3 regions of the Arthrobacter sp. K410C genome follow, and region 3 is predicted to be linked to each of the others. Evidence: riboswitches for the same ligand, from Rfam matches in the RefSeq annotation. Region 3 holds a riboswitch; each other region holds the start of a gene.
What was found. A riboswitch is a leader RNA that binds a small molecule or an ion and turns the genes downstream of it on or off. The one in region 3 is predicted to bind cyclic di-AMP.
Positions count from the first base shown of each region.

Region 1: another riboswitch for cyclic di-AMP. It lies ahead of AC5RU7_RS14460 (M23 family metallopeptidase); the one in region 3 lies ahead of AC5RU7_RS16355 (LysM peptidoglycan-binding domain-containing protein).
Region 2: another riboswitch for cyclic di-AMP. It lies ahead of AC5RU7_RS09620 (aggregation-promoting factor C-terminal-like domain-containing protein); the one in region 3 lies ahead of AC5RU7_RS16355 (LysM peptidoglycan-binding domain-containing protein).

Region 1 covers NZ_JBNHFJ010000010.1:23,345-33,444, reverse strand. Annotated here, with positions in the region: gene AC5RU7_RS14500 (alpha-mannosidase) at 1-852, opposite strand, end outside; gene fdhD (formate dehydrogenase accessory sulfurtransferase FdhD) at 971-1,849, opposite strand; gene AC5RU7_RS14490 (molybdopterin molybdotransferase MoeA) at 1,963-3,339, opposite strand; gene AC5RU7_RS14485 (DUF6457 domain-containing protein) at 3,336-3,629, opposite strand; gene mobA (molybdenum cofactor guanylyltransferase) at 3,670-4,320, opposite strand; gene AC5RU7_RS14475 (HNH endonuclease) at 4,373-4,873, opposite strand; gene AC5RU7_RS14470 (NlpC/P60 family protein) at 5,164-5,937, opposite strand; gene AC5RU7_RS14465 (C40 family peptidase) at 6,098-6,772, opposite strand; cyclic di-AMP (ydaO/yuaA leader) riboswitch at 6,843-7,021, opposite strand; gene AC5RU7_RS14460 (M23 family metallopeptidase) at 7,150-7,971, opposite strand; cyclic di-AMP (ydaO/yuaA leader) riboswitch at 7,982-8,201, opposite strand; gene AC5RU7_RS14455 (iron-dependent transcriptional repressor DtxR) at 8,333-9,028, opposite strand; gene serC (phosphoserine transaminase) at 9,311-10,100, shown strand, end outside.
Region 2 covers NZ_JBNHFJ010000005.1:25,673-35,772, reverse strand. Annotated here, with positions in the region: gene AC5RU7_RS09635 (phosphatase PAP2 family protein) at 1-124, shown strand, start outside; gene upp (uracil phosphoribosyltransferase) at 137-772, shown strand; gene AC5RU7_RS09625 (glyoxalase superfamily protein) at 818-1,192, shown strand; gene AC5RU7_RS09620 (aggregation-promoting factor C-terminal-like domain-containing protein) at 1,253-1,987, opposite strand; cyclic di-AMP (ydaO/yuaA leader) riboswitch at 1,993-2,152, opposite strand; gene AC5RU7_RS09615 (winged helix-turn-helix domain-containing protein) at 3,164-4,027, shown strand; gene AC5RU7_RS09610 (SixA phosphatase family protein) at 4,093-4,620, shown strand; gene AC5RU7_RS09605 (EamA family transporter) at 4,659-5,657, shown strand; gene AC5RU7_RS09600 (TetR/AcrR family transcriptional regulator) at 6,211-6,852, opposite strand; gene AC5RU7_RS09595 (YhgE/Pip family protein) at 6,849-8,885, opposite strand; gene AC5RU7_RS09590 (ABC transporter ATP-binding protein) at 8,882-9,673, opposite strand; gene AC5RU7_RS09585 (dihydrolipoyl dehydrogenase family protein) at 9,743-10,100, opposite strand, start outside.
Region 3 covers NZ_JBNHFJ010000013.1:24,618-34,717, forward strand. Annotated here, with positions in the region: gene AC5RU7_RS16315 (DUF4389 domain-containing protein) at 1-1,068, opposite strand, end outside; gene AC5RU7_RS16320 (universal stress protein) at 1,065-1,349, opposite strand; gene AC5RU7_RS16325 (hypothetical protein) at 1,756-1,968, shown strand; gene AC5RU7_RS16330 (hypothetical protein) at 1,987-2,385, shown strand; gene AC5RU7_RS16335 (hypothetical protein) at 2,491-2,919, shown strand; gene AC5RU7_RS16340 (ribonuclease Z) at 3,262-4,188, shown strand; gene AC5RU7_RS16345 (APC family permease) at 4,208-5,650, shown strand; gene AC5RU7_RS16350 (protein adenylyltransferase SelO) at 5,647-7,122, shown strand; gene AC5RU7_RS16355 (LysM peptidoglycan-binding domain-containing protein) at 7,257-8,120, opposite strand; cyclic di-AMP (ydaO/yuaA leader) riboswitch at 8,124-8,294, opposite strand; gene AC5RU7_RS16360 (aggregation-promoting factor C-terminal-like domain-containing protein) at 8,575-9,927, shown strand; gene AC5RU7_RS16365 (TraR/DksA family transcriptional regulator) at 9,949-10,100, shown strand, end outside.

The DNA.
Region 1 (10,100 bases), on a different contig from region 3:
AAAGGTCCGCGCGCATTTGCGCATGGTTTCCCTGACCGGCCACAGCCAGGCGGAATCGATGTGGGCATGGCCGGTGGCAACCAGTTGGTGGGCGGATGCGTAGGCGGGCCTGGCCAGGACGCCGGCGAGGGCTTCGCGGCCGGCCGCCGCCGTTCCGGCAACATTATCCGGGTCCATGACGTCCATCATGCGTTCAAGGGCGCGGAGGATTTCGTGCCGGCGGGGAAGCTCCAGCGGCAGTTGCTCCATCAGTCCCGCGAGGGTCCAGACGTCCTGCTGGAGCTCCCACACAGTCTGGTTCAGTTCAGCGATCGCAATGGTCCCCAGCCGGTATTGCGGCGCCGTTCCGGCAGTGGACTTGTCCCCATAGGGTGTTGCGGCAAAGGTCCAGCCCTGGGCAACGTCAGGATTGGCGGCGGCTTCCACATAGAAGTCCACTGCCATGCCGCCACCCAGCAGCTTCAACGGGATGTACTGGTTGCGCGGGGAGACGGCCTTGATGATAGTTCCGTCCGGCCGCCAGGCAATGCCCTCGCACTGGAAACCCGGCGTCTCGATGGTGAAGCCCAGGTCCACCACCACTTCCACCGTGGTGTCCGGCTCGGTGCCCCATGACTCAGGGACCTCACCCTGGAGTCGAAGCCACTTGGTGCCCCACGGTTTGCCCCAGGCAGCACCATGCTCCTGCGGGAGGAATTCCTGCCGCATGGCCTCCAGCGCAGGGACCGGCTCATCCGGCACATCCCAGCTGCTCAAGGCAAGGGGAAGGCTCCGGCCGTAGACGGAAGGGGTGATGCGCTCACGCACGAACCTCTCGAGGCGGACTTCCGTTATCCGGCGGTCGTCATGCAATGTGTGCCTTCTTTAGAGTTTGGAAGTGGACCATGGTGTCCATTCGATGGACAAATCTACCCGCTAGTAGCCTCTTATCCAACCCCTCCAGAATGATCCGTGGCCATCTGCAGCCGCCTCAGGACGCCGGCACTTCCGCCGCCGGCCTGAGCACCCGGGCATCGCCGGCGTATACGTTGAGGCTGGTTCCCCGGCTGAAGCCCGCCAGCGTCAGGCCGCTCGCCTCCGCAAGTTCCACCGCCAGGCTGGATGGCGCGCTGACCGCGGAGAGTACAGGGATTCCCGCCAGGGCAGCTTTCTGCACCAGTTCAAAGGATGCCCGGCCGGAGACCTGCAGCACTGTGCCGCGCAGTGGAAGGAGGCCTTCGCGCAGGGCCCAGCCAACCACCTTGTCCACGGCGTTGTGCCGCCCCACGTCCTCACGGAGGCACAGAAGCTGGACCCCGCCGTCGTCCGCAATCCTGAACAGCCCGGCCGCGTGCACTCCCCCGGTTTCCTCAAAGACGCGCTGGGATTCCCGCAGCAGCGCCGGCAGCGACGCAAGCACGTGGGCGTCCACGGTGACCGGATCGTCCTGGGGGCTGTAGTGCGAGGATTTCCGGACCGAGTCGATGGAGTCAGTACCGCAGATACCGCAGGAACTGGAGGTGTAGACGTTGCGTCCCGTGTCCGGGAGGGGAACGTCGGGCCGCAGCTGGGCTTCCACCACGTTGAAGGTCTGCATGCCGTTTTCGTCCTCGCCGGCGCAGAACCGGAGGGACACCAGCTGGTCGGCACTCCAGATGACGCCCTCGGACACCAGGAATCCCGCCACCAGGTCAAAGTCGTCGCCGGGAGTACGCATGGTGACGGAGAAGGACATCCGTCCCAGCCGGATTTCCAGCGGTTCCTCCACCGCCAGGACGTCTTCCCGGTGCCGGACCGGAAACTCGAGGGCCTTTGGCGAGCCGTCCAGCAGATACTTGTGCACCTTGCGGCGCTGGGTTACGCGTCCCATGCTTCCTGCCTGTTCATAACTCAATCATTGCAACCGCAGTGCCCCCGCTCAACTGGAGTGCAGTGTTGCCCTTAACGTCCTGCGGGAACTCTTTCGGTCGGGGGGAATACTGCCTAGCCAAGCAGGGCGCTCCAGTCCACCGGGCCGGCAGGAGCCGGCTTACCCGCGGCCCGGCCAGCCCGGCTGCTCTTCGGCTTCGCTTTGGCGGGGGTGTCCGCCGGCTCGGGAATGGGCGGACCCCACGGCAGCGCAAAAGCCGGTACGGGCTCCCCCAACTGCACCCCATGCGGCGGCACCACCATGACGCCGTCAGCGAAAGCCAGTCCCCGCATCATTCCCGGACCCGTGTGCTGGGCCGGCGACGCCATGCCGTACAGGAGGCGGAAGGGCATCAGCCGCGTCCGCCCGGGGTCGGGTTCGATCACTGTGCCGGACGGAACCTGCTGCACGGCCGGCATGGCTCCGTGGCCCAGCGCAGCGAGCAACGGAGCACCTACGGTGCACAGCGCCATCATCGCGGCCAGCGGATTGCCCGGCAGCCCCAGCACGAACCGGCCGTCCGGCAGCTCAGCCAGCACGGCGGGATGCCCGGGCCGCATGGCCACGCCATCCACCAGGAGCCGCCCGCCCAGTTCGGCCACCGCCCTGCGCAGGTGGTCAGTACCGGAGCGGCCGGTCCCGCCTGTGGTAATCACGACGTCGGCGGGCAGGTCCGGCACGCCCGGCACCTCCGGGACCACATCCTCCAGGGCGGCGAGCCATTCCTGGTAGGAGTCACCGATCTTTTGCTGGCCGCCGGCGATGCCGCCCAGCATCGTGACCACCGCAGGAAGCTGCGGGCCGAACGTGTCCCGCACCTTGCCCGGAACGGGAAGTCCCTGCGCCACCACCTCGGAGCCTGTCAGCAGGAGCCGCACCAGCGGTTTGCCCTGGACACGCAGCTCGTCATACCCAGCGAGGGCAGCGAGGGCCAGATGGGCCGGATTCAGCTCCACTCCGGCAGCGACCAGGAGGTCACCCTCCATGGCTTCCTCGCCCGCCTTCCGGATATGCTGCCCCATCCGGGGCTCGCCGGGGCGGGCATTGCCGCCCGTTGTCAGGATCGGCAGACCGTCGTCGTCTTTGCCCAGCACGGCATTCTCGCTGCGAAGGACGGCCTTGCCTCCGGGGGGTATCAGGCCGCCTGTCACGATCGGGCTGGCCTGGTGCGGCGCCAGCCTTGTCCCCGGTTCCGCCGGAATCCAGGGCCCTGTCCCGTTGACTACCCACCCGTCCATCGCGGAGGACGCATAGTGGGGCATGTCCTGCAGTGCCACAATGTCCTGGTCCAGCCTGCGTCCAAGGGCCAGGCCGAGCGCTACGGGCCCGGCAGGGATCGGCGTTGCGGCATCAAAAGCGGCCTGCCGGGCTTCTTCCCAGGTGTGGGCGAGATGGTGATGCGCGTCCTGCCCTTCGGCTTCGCCGGCTTCTGAGGGGGCCTCCTCCGTCATTCGCCGGGAGTCCCGGCAGCTTCAGCATCGTAGTCGGCGGCCAGGGAGCGGGCTACGGCGAGGGCCGAGTCCATGGAGGCGGCGTCTGTTGCCCGGCCTGCCCCTGAGGCGAGGCCGGCGGCGTAGCCTGCAATGAAAGTGGTCAGCGGGGCGGCCGGGCGCACCACGGAGTGGGCAGCCACTCCGGCGAGCGAGAGAATGGCATTGACATCCACCTGGACGTCTTCGAGTTCATAGGCCTGGAGCAGTGACCTGCACCATTCCTCCAGCGTCTCTTCCTGGCTTTTCACGAACTGCCTCCCAAGTTAACTGCGGCTGCGCCGGCCCTGGTCATCGTCCTGGTGGCCGGCGGAAAATCCCTAGCGCGGCAGCATCGTCCCACGTATCCACATCAGCTGTTGAGGCGGCGGATACGGTGACAAGCTGCACGTCCAGACTAGCAAGGAGGGAGCGGACAGAGCCGTTGATTAAGGCTCCCCTGGCGGCGAGCTCGTGCACGGCTTTTTTTAGCCCGGCCGTGCGGTAAAAACCCGCCAGCGGCTGGGCTCTGCCTTGGGGAGTGCCATCGTCAGATGCGGCCATAACCACGTCGGGCCTGCCGGCACCGCCGCCAGCCAGTTCCGCTGCCAGCGCAGAGGAGAGCCGGGCCACGGCGTCCGACACCAACGGCATGTCGCAGGCCAGCACCAGCGTGTACTCCGCTTCGCTGCCAGCCCTTGACAGCACCTCCAGCCCGGCAGCAATGGCGGCGGCGGGGCCTGCAAACTCTGGCTGCTCCCGGCAGGACAAAACGCCCTCCGGCAGGCGCCCAGGATCGGGACCGACCACCACAGTCCGGCGGGCACCGGACGCCGCATCAAGGGATCGTTCCAGCAAGGTGGCACCGCGGAAAAGCAGGTGCTGTTTCGGTACTCCGCCCAGCCGGGAGGACCGGCCTCCGGCGAGGATCAGGGCATCGAAATGCGGCATTGGCTCTTGCACCGTTCCAGCCTAGCCAGCGGCAGGCAGGGACGCACAAACAGGGAAGGACCGCTCAGGCAGCGCGCTCGGGCAGCAGGAAGGGGTCCCACGCGGGGGTGGGCTTCTCCAGCTCCTTGATCTGCCAGATGGTGCCGCGCGGAGGCTCCGGAACGATGCGCAGTTTCCAGCCCATTTCCGCGGGCGTATGGTCACCCTTGGCGTTGTTGCAGCGGAGGCAGGCAGCCACGAGGTTTTCCCAGGAGTCGGCTCCGCCGCGTGATTTTGGGTGGACATGGTCGATCGTGTGCGCAGCCTTGCCGCAGTAGGCACACTTGTGCCCGTCCCGTCTCAGCACACCCCGCCGGCTGACGGCGGTGGCCTGGTTGTAGCGCGGGCGGATGTAGCGGTTGAGGAGGATCACCGAGGGACGGCCCAGTATTTCCTGTGGACCCACCACGGGGTCGTCCCCTTCGGCCACCACGCTCGCCTTGCCCGTGAGCACAAGCACCAGCGCCCGGCGGAAAGTGACAACCGCCAGCGGTTCATATCCAGCATTCAGAACGAGAGTGCGCATGCACGTACCTCTTCACGGCCGCACCCGTCAGGGGCACGAGGGCCGGCTGCCCTCGGCATGTCCGGGCTATGGATCGACACCACAAGAGTAAACACAGAAGCGCACTATCAGCTAATCGCCCTCGGGAAGGCATTTGATCCGTCCGCTGGCAGGCCGTCTCCTGGAGCCCTCCGCACGGACCGGCCGCAGGCCCCGCCTGCTTCCCTTAAAAGGGAAAGGACCCCTGCTTTGTGGGCAGGGGTCCTTCCTCCATCGCCGGCCGTCGGGGGCGCCGGCCGGGGACGCGGGGACTAGTTGACGCGGATGAAAACCGGGCCGGAGCCAACGTTGGCGCTGAAGACCACCGTCTGGTTGCCGTTGTAGCCGCCGTGGACCGCCTGGCCGTTGCCTGCGTAGACAGCAATGTGCGCCATGCCGGCGCCGCCGTCAGCGTAGTAGATCAGGTCGCCGGGCTGGGCTTCGGCAGCGCTCACCGTGCGGCCCAGTGACAGGTAGCCTGCAGGCCAGTCGTGGAAGTTGATGCCAACGGCCGCCAGGGAGTTGGTCACCAGCATGGTGCAGTCCTGCATGACACCCAGCTGGGCGTAGGCGGCGGACAGGATGGCTGCACCCTTGCCGCTGGCGGAAGCGGGCGCGGCAGGAGCAGACGCAGCAGAAACCTTGGCGGTGACCTTCGGAGCGGGAGCGGTCTGGGCAGCCGGGGCAGGGGCCGCCGGCGCGGCTTCCTCTACCTCAACCTCCGGCTCTTCCACGACCACGGGCGCCGGCGTGGTGGTCACGGCAGGCTTCTCGTAGGTGATGGCGATGGTGGAAGCAGCGGAGATGGGAGCTTCGATGGCCGATTCAACTTCCAGGGCGGACGCCGGAGCGGAGTCCCGCTGGATGTTGGCGTCGGCAGCGTTGGCGGCGACGCCGCTGGTCAGCACCAAGCCGGAGGCGGCAGCGATCACGGCGGCCTGGCGACCTACGCCGCCGGCGTTGTCGCCCACAGCCTTGGCAATGACGGCGATCGAGCTGGTTTTGGTGACCTCGGCACGGTGCCGTGCGGTAGCACGAGTAGTCATCAGTTCTCTCTTTCGATTACCTCGGGGCCTGTGGGCAACCCGAGAGTTTTGGACGCGCCGGCATCTTGGGGGTACGTCGGAGCGCCCCGAACGGGGATGGTGGTTTAGCGAAAAAGTGCGGGCAAAGAAATAGTTCCCGGGGCCGAAGCCCCAAGAACTATTAGCCTGCGAGGGTGAAGAAGGAGGAGGTGCCGGTAGCGGCGACGGAGTGCAGCAGAGTGCCCTGGGAGGGGTTGAGTGCGCTGATCATCATGCCGTTGCCGACGTAGATGCCGACGTGTGCGCCGCCGTTCTGCATCACCAGGTCACCCGGCTGGGGGGTGGAGGTGGGGGTCATGGCGGTCCATGCGTTCACGCGCGGGATGCTGATGCCGGCCTGGGCGTAAACCCACTGGGTGAAGCCCGAGCAATCCCAACCGGAGGTGGGGCTGGTGCCACCCCAGACGTAGGGGCTGCCAATGCCGGTGTAGGCGATGGCCGCGAGGCCGGTGGTGGCCGCAGAAGCGGCGGTCGCAACAACCTTTTCTGCCGCGGTTGACTGGGCGGAAGTGGCGGTTTCGTCCTCGTCGTCGGAGGTTGACTGCACGGTCACGCGTTCAACAACGGGGGCGGCGACGGTGGTGACCACCGGGCGCTCGAAGGAAACGGTGGCGGTAGGTGCTGCGGTGACTGCAAGTGCTGTCTGCGCGGAACCGGACTCGGTGGAAGCGGAGACACCGGCGGTGGTGTCCGCGGTGGCCGGCAGACCCATGGCAAGGACAAGGCCGGAAGCGGCTGCAACAACAGCAGCCTGGCGACCCACTGTCCCGGCGTTGGCACTAACAGCTTTGGACACGGCGTCCAAAGGGTTGGTACGGACCGGTTGCGCACGGTGGCGCGCAGAATTATGGCGTGAAGACACGAAGGTAGCCTCTCCCAATGCCTGCGAGGTGAGCTGTCGGATTCGGATGGGAGTCACCCGGCCGCGCCGCTTCAAGGAAGCTTTGCGACTTAACCCCAAGGCCTTCCGTGAAGAAGGCCAAAATTGGTTCCCCCGCCCCTGCCAGACGATGAAATGCGAACGGACCTTGAGCGGTGGCAGAGTTAGGCAATCCGCACAAGAGCGTCAACTTCGGAAAAGTTGACGCGAGTTAGACGGTACAGGAGTTTTGACTGAATGTCACATTCAGGTCACGGCTGGTCACGGCAATTCGAGAGTCAGCAACCATTTGACTAGAGCCAGCCCGTCGGATCCACTACTTCGCCGTTGACCTGCACCTCAAAGTGCAGGTGGCATCCGGTGGAGGCTCCGGTGGTTCCGCTCAGTGCCACAACCTCGCCGCGCGAGACCGTCTGGCCCTCAGTCACATTGAAGGACGACAGGTGGTTGTACGTGGTCTCCAGGCCGTTTCCGTGGTCGATCACCACACGGTTGCCGCCGCCGAACTGGTGCCAGCCTACAAACGTCACGGTGCCGGTGGCGGCCGCGAGAACTGAGGTCCCGCACTGGGCAACGTAGTCCTGCCCGCGGTGGAAGTCGCCGGAACCACCCGTGATGGGGCTGACGCGGTAACCGAAGGGCGAGGCTGTGGTCAGCGACGCCAGCGGGGCGCCCAGGCTTCCGGTGGATGCGGCGCGGGAAACAGCGCCGGCGGACTGGGCGCTCAGGAGCTGCTTGAGCTTGCCGTCCGGATCCGCCTGGGTCACTACGGCCGAGCGGCTGAAGTCGATCTCCGCTCCGGCTTCGGCGGAGATAGCGGGCTGCGGGGTCACAGCGGTGGCCGCAACAGGCGCAAGGCCCGCCCCGTCGGTGGCCATGACCGGGCTGGTGGCCGGAACAGTCACGGTGAGCACCAGGCCGGTGGCAGCCAGTGCCATGCCGGCCTTCTGGCCGATGCCGCTCGCCGAGGCGAACTCGGTGATTTGCCGGAACGGACCCCGACGGCGCCGCGCATCACGGTGGAGATCGCGGGGGCGCTCCGTGTGGATGACTTCGGCGACGCGCGGTGCCGAAGCGGGGCCAGCGGCGCGGCGGCGCCCCCTGGAGGTCTGCATGGACAAGAAGGATTCCTCTCTGGAAAGCCTGCGAAGTTAGCTGTCGGATTCGGGTCAGAGAGTTCAAAGACCCGGCCCGCCGTAAGCAAGCTTCGGCACAGAGATATCCGCTGAGGGATTCCTTCACTGGAAGAGGCTTGCTGCTGACGGACTTCACCCCAAGGCAGTCCCCCGCTGCCGCTTGTGGTTCCCCCGCCTCTGCCAGTTAGTGACTCGTGCTCCTGATCCGCTGGCAGAGCTCGGCTCCGGATCAGGTAACGCTTTTGTATCAACGCTTGGTTCAACTATAGGGGCTTAAGGCCCTAGGTAACAATTCCGTTATCTTGGCGTTACCGGCGTCACACCGGGCGGTCCGGCCTTCCTAGCGAACGTGAACGAACACGTGCGCGGCAACCTCCGGCGGAAGTTCCAGAGCGCCTTCAATGCCGGGCACGCGGACCGAGATGTAGTCGCCCACACGTTCAAGGGTTACCGCCGCGCCTGGGCGGATGCCTCCCTCATCGAGCTGGGACAGCAGTTCCGGCTCCACCTGGATGGGCTCTGCCAACCGGCTGACCGTGACCTCCGACGCAGGCCCGTAGGACTTCATGGCTTCCAGGAGGCTCGTCACCGTATCGCTGGAGGCAAGTGCGGGCTGGCCACCAAGTGCGGCAAGGCCCGGAATCGGATTGCCGTACGGCGATTCGGTGGGATGGTCCAGCATCTCGTAGATGCGCCGCTCCACCCGCTCGCTCATCACGTGCTCCCAGCGGCAGGCTTCGTCGTGCACATAAGCCCAGTCCAGCCCGATCACGTCGGCCAGGAGCCGCTCGGCCAGGCGATGCTTGCGCATGACCTCGGTGGCGCGCTTGCGGCCGACTTCGGTGAGCTCCAGGTGCCGGTCGCCGGAGACCACCACCAGGCCGTCGCGCTCCATCCTGCCGATGGTCTGGGACACCGTGGGACCCGAGTGGCGCAGGCGTTCCGCGATACGGGCCCGCAGGGCAACGATGTTCTCTTCTTCCAGTTCCAGAATGGTCCGAAGGTACATCTCCGTAGTGTCGATCAGATCCGTCATCCAGCTCAGCTCCTCGAGCGCAGTACCTTGCGTTGTCCCACCGTATCGCTGTTCACCGCGACGTAGTCCGTTGGCTAGCTTAGCCTATTTTGACTTAGTCCGAATAGTTGGAAGCCGCCTGGCAACCCGTCTCAGTGGCTGGACTATGACGGTCCCGGTTCCCGCCGAATCAGCTGTTCAGGCAGAATGGGAAAGGCCTTCGATGCAGTCATTGCCGACTGCGCGCCAGCGACCATCCACCCGTTCGGACCTAAGCGCGTCCACGCCGAAATTGGAGCCCCCGTGAGCGAACCAAGCATCACTATTCCTGCCGATCTCCTCCCCAAGGACGGGCGGTTCGGCGCCGGACCTTCAAAAGTCCGCCAGGAGCAGATTGATGCGCTGTCCGCCGCATCGAAGAACGTCCTGGGCACCTCGCACCGGCAGGCTCCGGTCAAGAACCTCGTCGGTTCAGTGCGCGAGGGCCTCAGCCAGTTCTTCCGCGCCCCGGAAGGATATGAGGTTATCCTGGGCGTGGGCGGTTCCACGGCGTTCTGGGATGTTGCCAGCTTCGGCCTGGTGGAGCAGAAGGCCCAGCATTTGTCCTTCGGTGAGTTCGGTTCCAAGTTTGCGGCCGCCACCAACAAGGCACCGTTCCTGGACGCCTCCTCCATCATCAAGTCCGAGCCCGGCACCCGGCCGGTGGCGCAGGCAGAGGCCGGTGTGGACGTGTATGCCTGGCCGCAGAACGAGACCTCCACGGGCGTGTACGCACCGGTCAAGCGGGTGGCAGGCGCGGATGAGGATGCACTGGTGCTGGTGGATGCCACCTCCGCAGCCGGCGGCCTGGACGTCGATGTGGCTGAGAGCGACGTCTACTACTTTGCCCCGCAGAAGAACTTTGCCTCCGACGGCGGACTGTGGCTTGGCCTGTTCTCCCCTGCTGCGCTGGAACGCGCCGCACGGGTCAAGGCAAGCGGCCGCTGGATTCCCGATTTCCTGGACCTGCAGACCGCCATTGACAACTCACGCCTCAACCAGACGTACAACACCCCGTCCCTGTCCACCCTGGTGACATTGGACGCCCAGGTGC
Region 2 (10,100 bases), on a different contig from region 3:
GATCAGGCGGCGGGAGCACGTGGGCCCGGCACCCGATTTCGAGCATCCAGTGGTGCGGGATGTGGTGGTTGATGCCCTGCATCACGACGGCCCCGGCGGGCACGGGAAGGACAACGCCGGGTGATAGTTTTGACGCATGCGAACTCTCGTTGTGGACCACCCGCTCGTCGCCCATAAGCTCACCGTCCTGAGGGACAAAAACACCCCGTCCCCGGTGTTCCGGCAGTTGACCGAAGAGCTGGTGACCCTCCTCGCCTACGAGGCGACCCGCGAAGTCCGCACCGAACCCGTCACCATTGAAACGCCCGTCAGCAGCACCGTGGGAACCGCATTCACCAAGCCCACCCCGCTGGTGGTACCCATCCTGCGCGCCGGCCTGGGCATGCTCGAGGGCATGACCAAGCTCGTCCCCACCGCCGAAGTGGGGTTCCTCGGCATGGCCCGGGATGAAGAAACCCTGGACATCATCACCTACGCCGAACGGCTTCCCGAAAACCTCACCGACCGCCAGATCTTCGTCCTGGACCCCATGCTCGCCACCGGCGGAACCCTGCGCGAGGCCATCAAGTTCTTGTTCAAGCGCGGCGCCTCGGACGTCACCTGCATCTGCCTGCTGGCCGCACCTGAGGGCCTCGCCAAGCTGGAAGAGGAACTCGCGGACGCCAACGTGACGATTGTCCTGGCATCCATCGACGAGAAGTTGAACGACAAGTCCTACATTGTTCCCGGGCTCGGGGACGCGGGCGATCGCCTGTACGGCATCGCCGGCTGAGGTTCAAGCCTTCCAAGACCAGGGGCTCAGCCGTAGCCTGTGCCCATGGACTGGAAACTTGAACTCGTGTTTGTCCCTGTGTCCGATGTGGACCGTGCCAAGGATTTTTACGTCAACAAGGTTGGCTTCAACGCCGATTTCGACCAGCGGCCCACTGACTCCATCCGCTTCGTCCAGCTGACTCCGCCGGGCTCGGCCTGCTCCATCTGCATTGGTGAAGGACTTACGGACGCCCCTCCGGGGACCGGTTCCAACCTCCAGCTGGTGGTCAACGACATCGAAGCCGCGCACCGCCACCTCAAGGAGAACGGCGTGGACGTCAGCGACGTGGACGTGCAGGACTGGGGCCACTTCGTCTACTTCGCCGATCCGGACGGCAACAGGTGGGCAGTGCAGTACATCCCGGGACGGGACTCTTAAGCCCAAAATCCCCGTCCCTGACGCACGGACAGCGTAAGGGCCGGGGAATTCTGCAGCGGCTTAGTACCAGTTGTTGGCGTAGTGGAAGTTCAGCGCGCCACAGGGGGACTGGTAGCGCTCCTTGATGTAGTTCAGGCCCCAGTTGATCTGTGTGCGGTAGTTGGTGAGGTAGTCCGCACCGGCGCTGGCCATCTTCTCGGCGGGCAGGGACTGCACGATGCCGTAGGCGCCGCTGCTGGGGTTGGTGGCCGTGGTGGTCCAGTCGGATTCCTTGGTCCAGAGCGTCACCAGGCACTGCATCTGGTCCTGGGCCCAGCCGTAGGAACCAAGCTGGCCGGCGGCGTAGGCCTGCGCGCCTGCCGGGTCATTGACCGCGACGACGGGAGCCGGCTCGGGTGCAGGTGCCGGAGCGGGCTCCGGTGCGGGTGCGGGCTCGGGTGCCGGAGCAGGCTCAGCCGCGGGGACGGGCTCCGGCGCGGGTGCGGCGGCAGGCTCGGCGGCCTGGGGAACAACGTTGATTTCGGCGGGGGCGGGAGACTCGGCCGGGTTGGACCGGATCTCGCTCTTTTCGATGCTCATCTGCGCATCGGAGTCCGCCGCCGTGGTGCTTGTGGTGGACGCCGCCGGAATAAAAGCATTTGTCGCCTGGCCGGCGGCGCCGAGGCCAACCAGCAGCGCACCGGACGTTGCGAGGACCGCGGCACGCTTGCCGAGGGTGAACTTCTTGCCTTCCGGACGCTGGGAATCGCTGTCTGAACCCTGTTTCGGGCGCGGTTTAGCCGGGAATGTAAACATGATGAATCGCCTCTCACACCTGCGGAGTTAGCTGTCGGGTTCGGATGAGGGCATCCGGCCGCACGGAAATATCACGTGCTGGCTTAACCCCAAGGGCAAGTCAGTGCCCGGGACGGTGGGTCCCCCGCCTCTGCCTTCGATCAAGCGGAATCCGGGAAGTGGCAGAGCTTGGCGTCATCCGGATATACGGCCCGAACGGGAACCGTACCCAATCGACGCTACAGGAGTTCAGGGCTTAAGTCACATTTAGGTAACGGACATCACGATGACGGCGCGTCGACTTGTGCCAGTCGGCCCACATGGGCGGGTGGAGGGCTATGGGTCTGGCCCGGCTGTGATGCGAACGTGACCTTCCTTCGTCGGCCGGGCTATTCATTGCCATTTGGACAAGCCCCATCCGCTGGTTCCCTCCGCGGCCGAGGCCTGGCCTCTTCACCCAAACATTGCCATGAGTAACAGCGCCTGGACCTCCGGTGTGGACGGGCGGACCCTGCGCGGCAGTTCAAGCCGTCGAATTTGAGAGCATCGCATCCAGTGGTCACAGTCCAGTCGACCGTACATACGGCGCTCGCGGCCGGGAGGTATTCGGCCCGGACGCGAAGGCCAGGTGCAGGGAGCGGAGGTGATCCTGCGCCTCGGGGCCGATCAACGCGGGTCTGGCGGGAAAATTTCTTCCCTTGCTCCGCGCGCCGCTGGACACGCGCCGCGTCAGTAGGGGGCGATTTTGGCAATTCGCACTCACTTGAATAAAGAACTTCGTGGCGGCGCTTTTCGCGAAGTATATTCTGCCAACCGCCCCTTTTGTGGGGGCAAATCGGATAACGAATGTTATTCTTTGGCTTCCGCCAGAATCGTGATCTGCGCCACAATAGAGCATTTCGTCTCACAATGCGGACGATTCGATCCATTGTTACTTGCAAGTTGCCATTGTTACGCTGCACACTTCCAATGTGAACAAGAACTCAACAGCACCTGCAGCCGCAGAATATTGGCCCAGCACATCAGCTGCTGCCGACATGCGCTGTTGTCGAATGCACGCCTGACCTTCTCCACCCATCGAAGTTCTTAGGCATTCGCCCCCCAGCCCAGCGTCGGGCGCCCCTCCCCAGTTCGCATTGCGGGAAAACCCAGCATTCGAGCCGCGATGGCGGCCATTCACATTGAGGTAAGCAATCCATGTCTGTTGCATCCGGATACGTCCACATCTCTGTCCGTAACGCCGCCAAGGCAGGCCAGCCCTCCGGCCTCCGCCCCGGATTTGGTCCGCGCCCGTCAATTTCGCCGTCTTCCGGAAGCAGCTTCCCAGCCCAGGGCTACGCGCCGCAGGGCTACAACCCCAACTCCTACGGGCAGCTCCGCGCCGTTCCCACGGCTGACTCCGCTCCTGTAACGGCACCCACGCCCGTGGTGGCAGGACCCAACGCCGTCCGCCCGGTGGCCAATGACAATGTTGCCCGCGGGTTCGTCCTGTACATGGGCATCGACGAGGAAACCGCTGCGGCTGCCGGCACCTCCATCGCCAAGCTTGCGCAGGAAATCCGCGCCTACGCCCAGTCCCTGGTAACCGGCGCCGAAAGCTATGCAGCCGTTGCCGTTGCCCCCGCGGGCACCCCCGGTTCGGCGCTCGACGTCGTCCGTTCCACCTTCGGCGACCCCACGGTGAACTCCCGCCAGCGCACCGAGACGCCCCGTCCGCAGCAGCCGCAGGAGCCGCGCCCGTCCGGTGTCCTGATCGATCTTGCCCGCCGCGAAGTCCACCTCGACGGCGAATCGCTCAACCTGACGTTCAAGGAGTTCGAGCTCCTCAACTACCTGGTGGAAAACGGCACCCGCACCGTGGGCCGCGACGAACTGCTCGAAGGCCTGTGGCGGAACGCCGAGGAAGTGCCCAACGAGCGCACCATCGACGTCCACATCCGCCGCCTCCGCTCCAAGCTGGGCCGCCTCGCCAACACGGTCCGCACCGTCCGCGGCCAGGGCTACCGATTCTACGAGCACCCGGAAGTAGTGGTCTGGGCCGCTCCTGAATACTCGATCTGACCCCAGGTCTTCCAACCAGCACCCGTCCCCGTTTGGGGCGGGTGCTGGTTCGTTAAGCTTGGGGCATGAGTGAGCACCATCTTCGCCGCCTTGTGATCATGCGCCATGCCAAGGCGGACTGGCCCGGCGGTGTGCCCGACCACGAGCGGCCGCTGGAGGAGCGCGGCCACCGGGAGGCGCCACTGGCCGGGCGCTGGCTGCTCAAGCACAACATCGTCCCGGACTTCATCCTCTGCTCCAGCGCCCTGCGCACGCGCCAGACCTGCACCTGGGTGTGCTCGGAGCTGGGGGACAAGGCACCCACGCCGAAGCTGGAGGACGGCCTGTATGCCGCCTCCGCCCTCCGCATGCTCTCCGTCATCAACCACGTGCCGGATACCGTGACAACGCTCATGCTGATTTCCCACCTGCCGGGCGTGCAGGACCTGGCCATCCACCTCGCCTCCCGCGATTCCGACCACGACGCCTATATGGACGCGGCCACCCGTTTCCCCACCAGCGCACTCACCGTACTGGAGACGGAAAAGCCCTGGGCGGAGCTGGACGGGCAGGATGCCAGGATCATCAAGTTCAAGGTGCCCCGCGCCCATTAGCCCCGGTTCCGGCGGGTGGTTCTGGCAGAGTAGGGAGCGTGAATCTCCGGGACTCCCTGCTTGCAGTGCTGGTGGCCGTGCTCTGGGGCCTGAACTTCGTGGCAATCGACATCGGCCTGCACCCGGGCGGCGTGGAGGTGCCCCCGCTCCTGTTCGTGGCCATGCGCTTCATTTTGGTGGTCCTGCCGTGGATCTTCTTCATCAGGAAACCGGACGTCAGCTGGATGGCGATCATCGGCGTCGGGCTCTTCATGAGTGCGGGCCAGTTCGGCCTCCTCTACTTGTCCATGGCGCTGGGGATGCCGGCCGGCCTGGCGTCCCTGGTCTTGCAGGCCCAGGTACTGCTGACCGTCCTCCTCGCCGCCGCGTTCCTTGGTGAGCGGCCGAACCGCAGGCAGCTGACCGGCGTCGTCCTGGGCGTGGTGGGCCTCGCCGTGGTTGCCGCGGGCCGGAGTGCGGTTGCACCCCTGCTGCCGTTCCTGATCGTGCTCGCGGCGGCCCTGTCCTGGGCGGCGGGAAACGTCATCGCCCGGAAAGCGAAGGCAGCCTCCGGGCTGGGACTGGTGGTCTGGTCCGGCGCCGTGGTCCCGTTACCCCTCACCGCGCTCTCGCTCCTCGTGGACGGCCCGGACGCGGTACTCGCCACGCTCGCCACCCTCCAGGCGCCCACCATCCTCACCGCGCTCTATACCGCCGTCTTTGCCTCACTGGTGGGCTACGGCATCTGGAACCGGCTCCTGGCCAGCCACCCGTCGTCGGCCGTTGTGCCGTTTACGTTGCTGGTCCCCGTGGTGGGGATGACCGCCGCATGGCTTGTGCTGGGGGAGGTGCCGACGCTCACCGAGCTGGCCGGCGGCCTGCTGCTCCTGGGCGGGGTGGCGACGGCGGTGCTGACCCTGGGCGGGTGGCGTCAGCGCCGCGGGGTGGAACCGGCGCCGGGCTTGGGAGCAGGCCTGCGGGCGGGATCCGCGGACGACGACGGCCGCTTGGCTGTCGGGGGTACGCGCGACGTGGTCCGCGATCCGGAGCCGCGCTGAGCCGCGCCGCTTCTTGCCGCGCCGCCCTTTGCTGCCCTGCCCTTTGCGGCCGCGATTTTAGGTCCGGCGCCGCTGGATGCAGCGCCCTTGGTGGCCGCCGGCCGGGAAGCAACAGGCCGCCGCTTCGCTGCGGGCCGCCGGGCAGGCGCCACCCTTCTGCCGGCAGGCCAGGCGGCACCAATGAACAGGACCAGGAACGTTGCCACAAGGGACACCCCGGCGCCGAAGAAGTAGTTGTCTGGATCATTGGTGGGCACCGGCGTGCCCAGAAACGTGGACTGGCCGTCAAACGCCAGCTCCCACGTGCTTAGGAACGCCAGGACAAGGCCGAGAGTGAGGCTGGTTCCGGCCCCGACGCACAGCAACACCAGCCGGCGGCCCCGCATCAGGACCTCGCCGATGGCGGACAAATACGCAAGGGCAAGCACGCCAAGGAACGCGAGGAACACGGGCTCGGCGAGGGTCATCCCCGTGAGCACGAGCAGCAACGCCGCAACGATGCCGGTGATGACCGCGAACTTTCCGCTTTTCCCCATGTGGCGCATGTGCACCATCATTCCGGAGGAGCAGGCTGCCGCAGGACGTAGCCGCGCATGATGGCCATGATTGCTGCAACACTTTGGTCACGGCTGCGCTCGGGGTTGTAAGTCTGCCTGTCGAGCCCCACCACAAAGCAGGCACCGAAGATTGCCGTCTCCAGGCTGCCCCGGGACACGGACTCGTCCACAGGGTACGCCTGCGCCACATCGTCTACGGCCTGGGCAATGACGGCCAGCAGCTCGCCGCGCAGCACCGCGAAGGTGCCCTGCCATTCGCTGGGCGTCCGCCAGTTCTCGCTCACCCAGAGCCGGGCGAAGGACGGATACTCGGCCATGAAGTCCATGGCCTGGCCGATCATGGCTTCCATGGCCTGCAGCGGATCCTGTGCCGGCCCTGTCCCGGCCTCGAGCAGCCGTGCCTTCAGGATATCCACGCCGTGCCGCAGCAGCTGCGCGATGAGTTCCGATTTGCTGCCGAAGTTGTAATAGACGGTGCCCTTGGACACCCCGGCGGCGTGGGCGATCTCGTCCACGGTGACGTTGGCGGCTCCGCGTCGGCCAATAAGCTCCATGGACGCGTCGAAGAGTTTTTGCCGGGTGGCAGTGGTCCGTCCTGGCCGCTGCCCTTTTGCTGGCGCCGGGGGCCCGGAGGTCATGCTGCAATCTCCGGTTTCAGCGTCTTCAGCGTCCAGTATTTGTTCCTGCGGACGGCCAGTGTGGACAGGACGGCCCCCAGCAGGGTGTAGCCCAGGAGTCCGAGGACCGTGGGGAGGATCATGGACAGGTCGGCCCCGTAAATCAGGTGCCGCATGCCCGTGACCACGTATCCCATAGGCAGTACCTGGTGCGCCACGTGGAGGGGTTCCGGCGTGGTCTGCCAGGGGAACGTGCCGCCGGAGGACACCAGCTGGAGCACCAGCAGGATCAGCACCACCAGTTTGCCCGGCGACCCCAGCAGCGCCACGATTCCCTGGATGAGGGCGCTGAAGGCCGTGGCCGCCGCCAGCATGAACAGCCACATGAGGACCGGGTGCACCGGGTTCAGCCCCAGCGCGAGGTTCACCACGAGTGTAAGCAGGGTGGCCTGGACCGCGGACACCGCCAGGAACGGCAGCCAGCCGCCGACGGCGATCTTCCAGGACGGCGCGTTGGATGCCAGTGCCCGCTGCGTGATGGGCCGCATGACCTGCACCAGCATGAAGATGCCGATCCACAGCGCCAGGGTGAGGAAGAACGGTGCAAGCCCCGCCCCGTAGGAGTCGGCCTTCGCCTGGGAAACGTTGCTGACGGCGACAGGATCGGCCATCACCCGCGACAGGTTGTTCTTCTGGGCATCGTCTGGGTTGGGTACCTGCCCCGCACCCTTGCCGAGCTCGTCCGCCAGCGAACGTGAGCCATCGGCGGCAGTGGCAGTCCCCGCGGCAAGCTGGGCAGCGCCGGCAGACAGCTTCCGGGCGCCTTCGGCGAGGCCGGCAGTGCCGTCCAGGGCTGCTTGTCCGCCGGTTGCCAGCGTGGCGGCACCGGTGTGCAGCTGGTCCGCCCCGCTGGACGCCTGCTGGACGGCGTCCTTGAGTGCCGGCGTCCCTGCAGCGAGCTGCGCGGCGCCGACGCTGACGGACTCGGCGCCGTCAGCCAGCTGCTGGACCTGGGCGGCGTCCGTCTGGACCTTGGCCTTGGCCGCCGCCACCGGGCTGGACGCCGCCGTGGCGTCGAAGTCGGCCAGGATGCTGTCAGCCTGTTCCTGGGTCAGGACGCCGGCAGCGACCAGCCGGGTGTTCGAGTCAATGACGCGCGTGCGGAGTCCCTGGTCGGCCGTTTCCAGCTGGACGGCCACGTCCTGGAACTTCGCGTTCAACTGGGCGTTGCCGGCAGCCACCTGTGCCGCACCCGTGGCGAGGGTCTGCGTATCTGTGGGCAGGGACGCGGTCTTGTCCTTGAGGGCGGACAGGCCGCTGCTGAGTTGTCCGGCGCCGTCGGTCAGCTGGTTGGCGCCGTCCCGCAGCTTCAGTTGGCCTGCGTAAAGGTCGTCAGCGCCGGTACTTAGGCCGGAGGTTCCCCCCTGGAGTCCGGCCGCGCCGTCGCGGAGCTGCGCCACGCCGTCGGCCAGCCGGCCGGCGCCATCAGCGGCCTGCACCATCCGGGTATGGATCGTGCCGAAGCCGGTCAACAACTGGTTGGCCGTCTCCTCGCCCACCTCCGTGGCTACGGTGCTGTGTACGGACGTGGTCAGCTTGTCCACGATGGTGCTCAGCAGATAGTTGTTCGCATCGTTCGTGGTGACGTTCAGCATGGCCTGGCTGGCCGAATCGAAGCTGCCCGGCGACACGAGGTTCGCGGAAAAATCCTTCGGGATCTTCAGGGCGAACGCGTACTCACCGTCGCTGACGCCCTGATCGGCTTCCTGGGTGCTTGCCACCGGAACCCAGTGGAAGACGTTGCCTTCCACCAGGCTGTCCGCCACCTTGGTTCCGGCCGCAAGATGGGTGCCGTCGCTGGCGGTGGCGCCGGCGTCCTCCACAACCAGAGCCGCATCCAAGTGGTCCAGGTTCCCGTACGGGTCCCAGTTGGCATAGAGATAGACGGCGCCGTACAGCAGGGGAACCATGGTCAGCGCCAGGATGGTCAGCTTGGGCAGCAGCCCGCCGGTCATGCGCTTGAGTTCGGAGCGGGCCAGCCGCAGTACGGTCACTTGGCAACCTCTGTTTCGAAGTGGGTGTGCTGGTGGTCCGGGCGGCGGTTCGCGTCGTCTTGCGCCTCTGCTTCCTCCCGGCGCCCTGCCTCGTCCCGGCGCCCTGCCTCGCCCCGGAGGTCTGCCGCTTCCTGGGGCGCTGCCTCGTCCCTGGATTCGCGGCCCGCCTCGGCGTTGCCGACTTCCACGGCTGGACCGGTCCATGACTGCGGCAGGGCTCTGACTGTTGCTACGACGGCGAGCGGCCGCCCGGCGTCGGACGCCAACTGCCGGAGCTGCGGCAGCCAGTCGCCGTCGTCCGCGCTGTGCCGGTCCGGAGAGTCCACTACCACCAGGTCCGTGCGGGGGTTGGCGAGGGCAAGGGAGACGAGGAGCTCCAGCCGGCGGCGCGGCTCCAACTGCTCGGTCCAGAGACCGGCGATGTCCTCGAAGCCGTTGACCTTGAGCCAGGGGCCGCTCAGCAGCGCTCCCCGGTAGCGGCGGGGGACAAGGGCCAGGTCCTCGGTCACCAGGTCGCGGACGCTCAGATGCTGCTCGGGTTCGTTGACGCCGGGGGAGTCCACCAACGCGCTGACAAGCCGCAGTTGGCGGATGCGTTGGTTGCCGTCCCAGCTGAGCACCCCGCTGCTGGCCTTCATCCTGCCGCCCAGGACCAAGGCAAGAGCTGTCCTATGGTCCTGGCGCTGGCCCGCGACGAGAAGCAGTTCACCCCGGCTGACGTGGAGTGAGGTGGAGGGAAGCAGTGGATCGCGGCGGCCTTTGACATGGAGCTGATGCGCTGAAAGCAAGAATCGCCTTTCGCGGGGAATGCGGCTGCTTCCAGCTTAACAAAACTGACCGGTCAGTTCAAATACCGCTCACAGCCCGTACTTCTCCAAAAGGCGCAACCACACCTCGCTGACGGTGGGGTAGGAGGGCACCGCGTGCCACAGGCGGTCCAGGGGAACTTCGCCCACGACGGCGATGGTTGCGGCGTGCAGCAGTTCGGCGACATCCGGGCCGGCGAAGGTGGCCCCGAGGAGGACCTTGCGGTCCTCGTCCACCACTAGCTGCGCCCAGCCCTCGTAGTTTTCGGAATGCAGTGAGGACCCGGCCACCTGGATGGGAAGCTCCACCGAGGAGGCGTTGTACCCGTCCTTGCGCGCCTTCTCCAGGGTGCGGCCCACGGAGGCCAGCTCAGGATCGGTGAAAACCACGCCGGGCACCGCGTGTGCG
Region 3 (10,100 bases):
GCGGGAGGGCCTTTCGGGGTAGTCCACCTCGAAGTCCGCCGGGTAGGCGGTGCGTGCCAGGGTAAAGGGCGGGTAGAGGTCGGTGCCTGCTGCGGCGTAGGCGTAGAACGCCACCCTCCAGTTCCAGCGCATGACCCCGACGTTGAAGTCGAACAGGGCCCGCGGGTAGCGGCCAGTGAACAGGATGGCGAACCCTGCCACGATGGTGGTCACGAGGAACGCGAACCACAGGAAGACCAGGACGATGAAGTGCGGAATGGCCAGGAACCACTTCACCAGCCACATGGCCCGTGACAAGGCGGGATCCAGCTCCCCGATGAGCTTCGCCGGGTACGGAGCCCGGTCGTCCGGTTCGCCATGGTGCACTGGCAGCTGCGGTCCGCGAGACTGCGCGCCGGCATGGCGCCCCAGTCCCACCGCTCCCAAAACCAGCAGGGGGATGCCGACGGCGAGCGCGACAGCGCCTGCCACCAGCAGACCGCTGGCGGCAGGCCGGAACAGATCGGAGCGGAAACCTGCCTGCACGCGGGCATCGATGCCCGGGCCGGCGTCGGCATTCATGATGACGATCGCCCAGCTCCCGGCAGCCAAGTCCCAGGTCAGCTCCTGTTCACCGGAGCCTGCAACGGATGCGTTCCAGAACTGTTGCTCCCGGGGAGGTGCCGGCGTGCCGGTGCCGGGAATGTCACGGTATTCAGCCCGGAAGGGCCGGCTGTCCACCTCAAGCAGCTCGGAATGGTGCACGCCGGACAGGTAGCGCTCTACATCTGCCTGGGGAGCAATCCCAATGAAGATCTCCTTGCCTGCATCAACGGATGTTGCACGCAGCCTAAGCGTGCCGACGTCGAAAGGCAGCCGGGGTGGAACGTCCTCGCCCACGGCATCAAGCCCGGGCGAGGTGAGGGCATGGGAACCGACGGAGAGACGTGCGGTGCCGGACGTTAAGTATCCGTCGCCTTGGACGGACCCCACCACCGAGGCCACTGCTCCTGCGGCCAAAATGGTGGCGCCGACGATCGAGACAAGGATGCCGAAAACGAGAAGGATGACTGCACCGGTCTTCTTCATGGTGCTGTCCCCGCCACGGCAACCGGAACTTTTGCAGTAGCCGCAACCCGGAGTGCCCTGTCGGCCAGGACACAACCAAGGTGTGTGCTTCCCGATCCCATAACCATCGTGGACGCCTTGCCCGAATACTTGGCGAGCGCGGCCACCTGGCGGTCATCAACGACGTGGAGGACCGCCAGCGGGACATCCGCCGCTTGGGCACGTCGGGCTGCCCACCGGACGGCTGCCTGGCTTTGCACCGCGTCGTTGATGCCGACGGCGACTGGTTCATGGATTGTCATGGCCGTGCTTCCTCGTGTTTTGCCGCGCTGGATACGGTCAACCCTCCCGCCCGGTGGCGGCGTTTTATAGGGCCAAAGGTCACTGGGGGCAGAGGCTGCCAGTCGGGGGCATGGAAGGGACCCGGTGGGTACTTCCACCCTGGGAGGCCGCCGGGTACTCTGGGATGACCGTTAGGAAGTATGCGGCCCGGATGCATTGGGTGAATTACCCCAGCCCCTCGGAGGGATGCCTGGCAGGCGCTCGAACCCGCACCACCTCTCGGATCCACGTTTACGCTCAGGGCGCTTTAAGTGCCCGGGACCGGCATTCCTGCCCCGGAATCAAGTGCGCCCTTCCCGTCTGGCGTTTTCCCGTCCAAACGGCTCGCGCCTCCCTCAATTTTTCGACAACTCAAGAGGAGTCCCCATGGACCCTGGGACAGTTATGGCGCTTGTGGGCGGCTATATCGCTGCCGCAATCGGCGTATTCCTGCTGTACTCGCCGGTCCTCGTCCTGCTGGTAGGCCTGCTGTTGGTCGCAGGGCTGCTGCAGCTGCTGGCGTGGCCTTTCCTTGTCCTGTTCCGCAAATTGCGCAGGAAGCCGGAACCGCCCTCGGACGGATCCTGGCTGCTGCACTGATCCAGCAGAAGGAGCATCATGACGGCTCCACAGCCGGAAGTTGAAGCTTTCTTCGACCGGTATGCCGCCTCACTGTTGGCCCGTGACGAAACCGCGATGTCCCGGCTTTACGCCGTTCCCTCGCTCATCGTCTTTCCCGGCCAGCTGCTCGCCGTGACCGACGCCCGCCAGACTGAGCAGTTTTTTGCCTCTGCCTGGCCGCAGTACGAAGGCGTCAACCACATCGAGAAGCATGTGGCAGTGCTGGCCCAGGCGCCAGGGAGTGTCTGGGCCGATGTCACATGGTTCTCCGGCGGCAGGGCCCGTGAGCGGTTCTGCTACCAGCTCGTGGAGGGGGCCGGCGGCTACCAGGTGGCTGTGCTGACGCCCATGGCGGTGGACGACGGTCAGGCGGAACCTGCAGCTCCGAAAGCATAGGCCGGCAGCACAAGTGGTGGGAGCGGGCAGTGCGTGGTTCACATCCCGGCCTTTTCGTCAGTATGCTTACTATTGTTCGCCGGAGTTCAAGAGAAAGGCATCACCATGACTGAACAGAACCTCCCCGATGACAACCTCGAGGTGGTCGAGGAGAACGATGTGCTCCTTGATGAGACTCCCGGCGCCGGCGCGTCCCTGGAACTGGATCCCGTCAAGGGTCCGGACAGCTACCCCGGCGCGGCGGAGGACAACCCGGACCGCTGGCAGGAGGATCCGCTTCTCCAGGGAGAGGCTGTTTCGGGTGAAGAGGAGGATTTCCTGAGTGATCAGACGCTGCGCGACGAGACGGCGGAAGCCAGGTACAACGCTGGGGATGAGCAGGTGCCGCCGGATGCGCCCACCCTCGGTGAAGCCGTGGCGGACGTGGACTTCGGTGAGAACCCGACGGGCCTCGAGGCTGAAGCAAGTGACGACACCGAGAACTTCGGCGGGTCGCCGCTCAGCGAATTCGACCCCGAGGACCTGGAGCGCTGACATCTAGGATGGGGCCTTGGACCCTAGCCGAAAACGGAATCACGACTAGACTAATAAGTAGGCTGATGAATATCAGTTGGTAGATCAGGACTAAGGGAGTTTCACATGAACTTGGGAAGCATGATCAGGAATGCCGCTGGACGATTCTCAGGCAGGACCGGAACCAGTGGAACAGTCCGCGGTACCGGGATGAATGCCGCCAGGCGGACGCCCCATGCAACGGGCGGCAGGACCGGCGGCATGGCCCACAAGATTATGGGAATGCTCAGGCGGCACTAAAACCACCAAACCAGGAAGCAGGTCCCGGATACGTCCGGAACCTGCTTTTTGGTCCTTTCAGACATGCGTGAACTCGTCATCCTCGGCACCGCATCCCAGGTCCCCACCCGCAGCAGGAACCACAATGGATACCTGCTGCGCTGGGACGGCGAGGGGCTGCTCTTCGATCCGGGCGAAGGAACGCAGCGGCAAATGATCCACGCTGGTATCCCGGCTACCCAGATCACCAGGATCTGCCTCACTCACGTCCATGGCGACCACTGCTACGGTCTTCCCGGCGTACTGTCCAGGATGGCCCTCGACGGTTTGGGGCACCCCGTTCACCTTCACTATCCGCGTGCCGGCGAGGACGTGGTCCGTGCCCTGGTCTCCGTGAGTTCGCCCGGCATCGACCTGCGCCTGCACCCCCATGGGGGAGCGGGGATCATCGCTGACGGACTGGAGATCCGGCCGCTGAAGCACCGCATCGATACCTACGGCTACAGGCTGGTGGAACCGGACGGCAGGACCCTGCTGCCAGACCGCCTGGCGGCAGCGGGCATCGCGGGCCCCGACGTCGGGCGCCTCCAGCGTGAAGGAACCCTCAACGGCGTCAGTCTCGAGGCCGTCAGCATCCATCGGCCCGGCCAGCGCTTCGCCTTCGTCATGGACACCGCGCCCTGCGAAGGTGCTGAGGAACTGGCCGACGGCGCCGACCTCCTGGTTGCCGAGTCAACCTTCAGCGATGACGACGCCGGCCTGGCGCAGCAATACCGCCACCTCACCGCCGGGCAGGCAGGGGAGCTGGCGTCGCGCGCCGGTGTCCGCACTCTGGTACTGACGCATTTCTCGTCCCGCTACGGCGACGACGCCACCGTGCTTGCCGCGCAGGCATCCGCACGCGCGGGCACGTCTGCCGTCACGGCCGCCGCGGACCTGCAGCGGATTCCCTTTCCGCAGCGGCGCAGCCCCGTGTCGACCTGGCACGCATCTTCCAGTCCCACCACCTGATCCGGCAAGGAGGCCGACAATGAGCGCCACATCCGAGGAAGTCCAGGGCGTTACTCCGCAGGGCAGGGAGCCCGAGCTGAAACGGGTCCTTGGCCCCAAGCTCCTCCTGCTCTTCATCGTGGGGGACATCCTTGGCGCCGGCGTCTACGCCGTGACGGGCACCATGGCCGGGACGGTGGGCGGGATTGTCTGGCTGCCGTTCCTCCTGGCCTTCGTGGTGGCGACGCTGACGGCCTTTTCCTACCTGGAGCTGGTCACCCAGTATCCCCAGGCGGCAGGCGCCGCCTTGTACACGCACAAGGCGTTCGGCATCCACTTCGTCACGTTCCTGGTGGCATTCGCGGTGGTCTGCTCGGGCATCACCAGCGCCTCAACCTCGGCCAATGTCCTGGCACAGAATTTCTTCGGCGGGCTGGAGGTCAACGGGGTCATGGGTGATCCCGGCCAGGGCATGATCACCGCCGTCGCCCTGGCATTCATGCTCCTGCTGGCCGCCATCAACCTGCGGGGTGTGGGGGAGAGCGTCAAGTTCAACGTGGTGCTCACCGTGGTGGAAATGGTGGCGCTGTGCATCGTGATCGGCGTCGGGTTCTTCGTCATGGCGCAGGGCACAGGCAACCCCGGCGAGATCTTCGTCTTCAGCGACTACCAGGACAAGGGCCTGTTCCTCGCCGTCACCGCCGCCACCTCCATCGCCTTCTTCGCCATGGTGGGCTTTGAGGACTCGGTGAACATGGTGGAGGAAACGCGCAATCCCGAGAAGATCTTCCCCCGGACCATGCTGACCGGCCTCGGCATCGCCGTGCTCCTTTACATGCTGGTTGCAGTGTCCGTAGTCAGCGTGCTGACACCCACAGAACTGGAGGGAATCCGCGAAGCCGAAGGCGCGGCACTGCTCGAAGTGGTGCATAAGGGCTCACCGGACTTTCCCATCGATAGGGTCTTCCCGTTCCTGGCCGTCTTCGCCGTGGCCAATACTGCGTTGATCAACATGCTCATGGCCAGCCGGCTGATCTACGGCATGGCCCGGCAGCAGGTCCTGCCGCGTCCCCTGGGCAAGGTCCTGCCCGTTCGCCGCACCCCGTGGGCCGGCATCGCCTTCTCCACGGTCCTTGCCCTGGGACTCATCCTCTATGTGGCCAGCGATCCGGAAAGCAACATCGTCGCCAACCTTTCCGGCACAACGGCATTCCTGCTGCTGTGCGTCTTCACCGTGGTGAACGTGGCATGCCTGGTGCTGCGCCGGAAGCGGGATCCGAACCGTAAGGTCTTTTTCACCTCGCCCGGCCCACTGCCCCTGGTGGCAGCCATCCTGTGTGCTTTCCTTGCCGGCCCATGGGTGGGACGCAACGTGATCCAGTACCAGATAGCCGGCGGGCTGATGGCAATCGGCGTGATCCTGTGGCTTGTCACCTGGCTGATCAACCGACGGACCAACCGCGGGGATAGGGTTAACCCATGACTACCGCTGCAGAATCAACGGTCATCCTCGAAAGCCGTTTCGCCAGCGAACTGGCAGACATGGCTGTTCCCTGGCAGGCGGAGGAAGCTCCGGAGCCCCGGCTCCTGGTCTTCAACGACGCCCTCGCGGAAGAGCTCGGGCTTGATGCCCGCTACCTGCGCAGCGCGGAGGGGGTGCGGTTGCTGCTGGGCAACCACGTGCCGGAGGGGGCAGCGCCGGTGGCCCAGGCCTACGCCGGGCACCAGTTCGGCGGATACTCACCCCTCTTGGGGGACGGGCGGGCCCTCCTGCTTGGCGAGATCCTGGACGCCAACGGCCGCCTGCGCGATATCCACCTCAAAGGCTCGGGCCGCACACCATTTGCGCGGGCAGGTGACGGGCGTGCCGTCGTCGGGCCCATGCTCCGGGAATACCTCGTCAGTGAGGCAATGCACGCGCTGGGGATTCCCACCACCAGGTCTCTCGCCGTCGTCGGCACCGGACGCCTGGTGCGCCGGGACGAGATGCTGCCCGGGGCAGTCCTGGCTCGGGTGGCCAGCAGCCACCTGCGGGTGGGGAGTTTCCAGTATGCGCGGGCCACGGACAACCTGGAGCTGCTGCGCCGCCTGGCGGACCACGCCATCAGCCGGCATTACCCCGCCGCCGCGGAAGCTGAGAATCCGTACCTTGCGCTTTTCCGGGCGGTGGTGTCGGCCCAGGCCGCGCTGGTGGCGCAATGGATGCTGGTGGGATTCGTCCACGGCGTGATGAACACGGACAACATGACCATTTCCGGCGAGACCATCGACTATGGGCCCTGTGCGTTCATGGACGACTTCAATCCCGCCGCCGTCTACAGTTCCATCGATGTGGGCGGGCGGTACGCCTACGCCAACCAGCCTGTTATTGCCGAATGGAACCTGGCGCGCCTCGCCGAGTCGATCCTTCCGCTGATCAACGAGGACCAGGAGCAGGCCGTCGCTCCCGCCGTGGAGGCGCTGGGCGAATTCCGCAGGCAGTACAGCGATGCTTGGTTCGACGGGATGAGGACCAAGCTGGGCCTGCCCGCCAGCCCCGCCGGAAGCCCTGAGGCCGAAGCGGCATCCGAACTGGTGGACGGGGTGGTTGCGATCCTGAAGGACGGCCCGGTGGACTACACGCGGTTCTTCCGCAACCTGGGCGAAGCAGCGCGCGGAAATGAAAGGCCTGTCCGGGGCATGGTCATGGACCTGGCAGCATTCGACGCCTGGGCCGGGCGCTGGCGGTCCATGAAGCCGGATGCGGACCGGATGGACCGGGTGAATCCCGTGTACATTCCGCGCAACCATCTGGTGGAAGAGGCGCTCGCTGCGGCCACCGGCGGCGACCTGGAGCCGCTTACCAGGCTCCTTGAAGCAGTGGGCTCCCCTTACGAAGAGCGACCCGGGCTGGAACGCTACGCCGAAGGCGCGCCGGAAGATTTCGGCAAGTACATGACGTTCTGCGGCACGTGACAGGCTGCGCCGCAAAGTGGCGGGGGGTCCCGGTGGCAACACGTTAACACGGCAAGGGCGGCAGCCGGGGTCTTCCCGGCTGCCGCCCTTATGTGCGCAGCTCTTGGTGCGGCTGCTTCAGTTGCGCGGGGTAACTACGCTACCCGGACGAAGGAAGCTCCGCCGAGCCAGCTGATGGAGTGGACTTCGGTCTTGTAGCCGTCCACGCCGCCGCTGACAACCTGGCCGTCGCCGGCGTACACGCCCACGTGGCCTGCAGTGATCACCAGGTCGCCGGGGGCGGGGGTGCCCACGGTGGTGCCGTACTGGTAGAACTGGCCGGGAGCCAGGTCACCGACGGACTTGCCGACGGAGCGGAGGGCCTTCTCCACCATGGCGGTGCAGTCCTGCTGCACGCCCAACTGGCCGTAGGCGGAAGCCAGGATGGCTGCACCCGTGCCGGTGCCGGTCGCGGCAGGTGCGGGGGCCGGGGCCGGAGCCGGAGCCGGGGCAACGGCCGCGGAGGCATAGTTCATGGTGGAGCCGGTGTTCGCCAGGGCAGGTGCGGCCTGGGCAGGAGCAGCGGCAGGTGCCACGTAGCCGGCGCCCGGAATGGTGATCTGGTCACCGGGGTAGATGATGGTGGAGATGTCCAGGCCGTTGGCGGCCAGCACATCGTTCAGGCTGACGCCGTGAGCGGCCGAGATGGCGCCCAGGGTGTCTCCGGAAACCACGGTGTAGACGTTGCCGGCGGCAGGGGCTGCGGCAGCGGGGGCAGCCACTGCGGCTGCCGGAGCGCTGGACGCCTGGACGCTAGCGGTTTCGGTGGTATCCGGGCCGGTCACGCCTGCATGGGCGGGAGCTCCAACACCGAACGCAATGCCGGACGCAGCGGCAACTGCGAGCATCGGACGGCTGAGCGTCCGTGCCTGGGACTTTGCGGAAGCAGCCAAGCCCTGGAGCGCGATTGAGCGGGCCGGAGTTGCGCGGTGACGGGCGGTAGGGAAATTTTTTGACACGTGTGATCGCCTCTCCCATGCCTGCGGGGTGAGCTGTCGGGTTCGGGTTGGAGATACCCGGCCGAAGGCAACCGCCCACAATGGACGGAGGCGCTATCGACTTAACCCCAAGGCCGTAACGGCCGTGGAAACTTGGTTCCCCCGTCCCTGCCAGCTGGAAAGCGATTGAATCCCGGGTCAGTGGCAGGGCTCGGCATACTGATGGGAATGTCCCGATTGGGAGGGACACCTGAAGACCATAACCCGGCCCCGGAGCAATTGTCACGTTTGGGTAACATACGAGGCGCTTCTATCAAATTAAGCAAACGTCTGGAGGTACTAGCACACCTTTCTGACCTCGCGTGATATTTTGCGGCTGGCGTCGCCTGTTATTTATGTCACAAACTTATTAAGGTAGCGGCGGGAGGTCGCCCAACCCTCAACCTAGTGTTGAAACCCGCTAAGCTTCGGAGCTATGCGCCTGATCGGAAGCATGTTCAAGCCCCCGCTGCTGGGAGGGCTGCTGGCACTTGCCCTGGCCGGCCCCGCTGCCCTGCCTCCGGCGGCCGCGGATGAGGCTCCGCCGGGCGGGTACCCATCGTGGGAAGACGTTCAGAAGGCGCAGCAGTCTGAAGCCGGGAAGGCGGCCGAGATCGAGAACATCACAGGCCTGCTTCAAGGCCTGCGGTCCGAGTCCGAAGCGCTCGGGACGGCCGCCGTGGCATCCGCAGCCGACTATGCACTGGCGGATGCCGCCCTGCAGTCCGCAACGGCCAGGGTGGATGCCCTTGCAGGCCAGGCTGCCCAGGCGGACGCGGAGTTGCAGCGGCATCAACAGGCCGTTGGTGCGCTGGCCGCCAGATCGTACAAGACCGGCGGAACCACCATGGGATTCTTTGTGGCACTGGAAGCTTTGGAGAACAACAGCATCCACGGGCTCAACGTCGTTGAGGTGGTGGGAGCCAAGACCGCGGATTTGGTCAGCCGGGCGGAGGCCGCCGGCAAAGCCACCGCTGCGCTGGCGGAGCAGGAAAAGACCGCCAGGGCGGAGCGCGAACGCCTGTCCGGGGAGGCGAAGGCCAAGCTGGACACTGCCCGTTCCGCCCAGGACGCGGTGGCCCGGCAGGTCGCCGAAGAGCAGCGGCGCAGCGGAGAGTTGACCGCGCAGCTGGCGTCCCTCAAGGGCACGACGGCGGCGCTCGAGGGCGAATACCGGCAAGGCCAGGCGGCGCTTGCAGCCTATGAGGCGGCGCAGGCTGCCAAGCGAGCGGCTGCCGAGGAGCAGGCCCGCCGGCAGGCAGCTGCAGATGCTGCCCTTGCCGGTGCTCAAAGACCTCCCGCTCCGGCAAACCCGGTCCCGGCAGCGCCGGTGCCAGCGAATCCCGCGCCGCTAAATCCGGCCCCGGTAAATCCTGCTCCCGTGAACCCGGCCCCGGCGAACCCCGCCCCCGTTGCCCCGGCGCCTGCAATCCCCGGCCCGCCCGCCGTCGTCGTGCCCTCCGTTCCAGGCGGCGCAGTCAACGATCCCGCTGCGGCCAAGAGCTACGCCTCCGGCCGCCTTGCAGCCTACGGCTGGGGCCAGGACCAGTTCCTGTGCCTCGCCCAGCTCTGGACCAAGGAATCCAACTGGCTGACCACCGCCACCAACCCCTACTCCGGGGCCTATGGGATTCCGCAGGCCCTGCCGCCCGGCAAGCTGGGAAGCGCCGGCAGCGACTGGCTTACCAGCTACCGTACGCAGATTGAGTGGGGGCTCGGGTATATCCGGGACCGCTACCGTACACCCTGCGCGGCGTGGGACCACTCCGTAGCCAGGAACTGGTACTGAGAGGCGCGCTAGGCTTTCTCCATGCCAGATTTTGAGCGGTTCCGGGTGCTGCTCGAGGAGGAGCGGAAGCGGAAGGCTGCACTGCTTCCGGACCTTCGCGCGGACATCGCCTCGGCCAGTTCGGCACGGCTCAATTCAAACGTCGATGACGAACACGATCCCGAGGGCGCCAC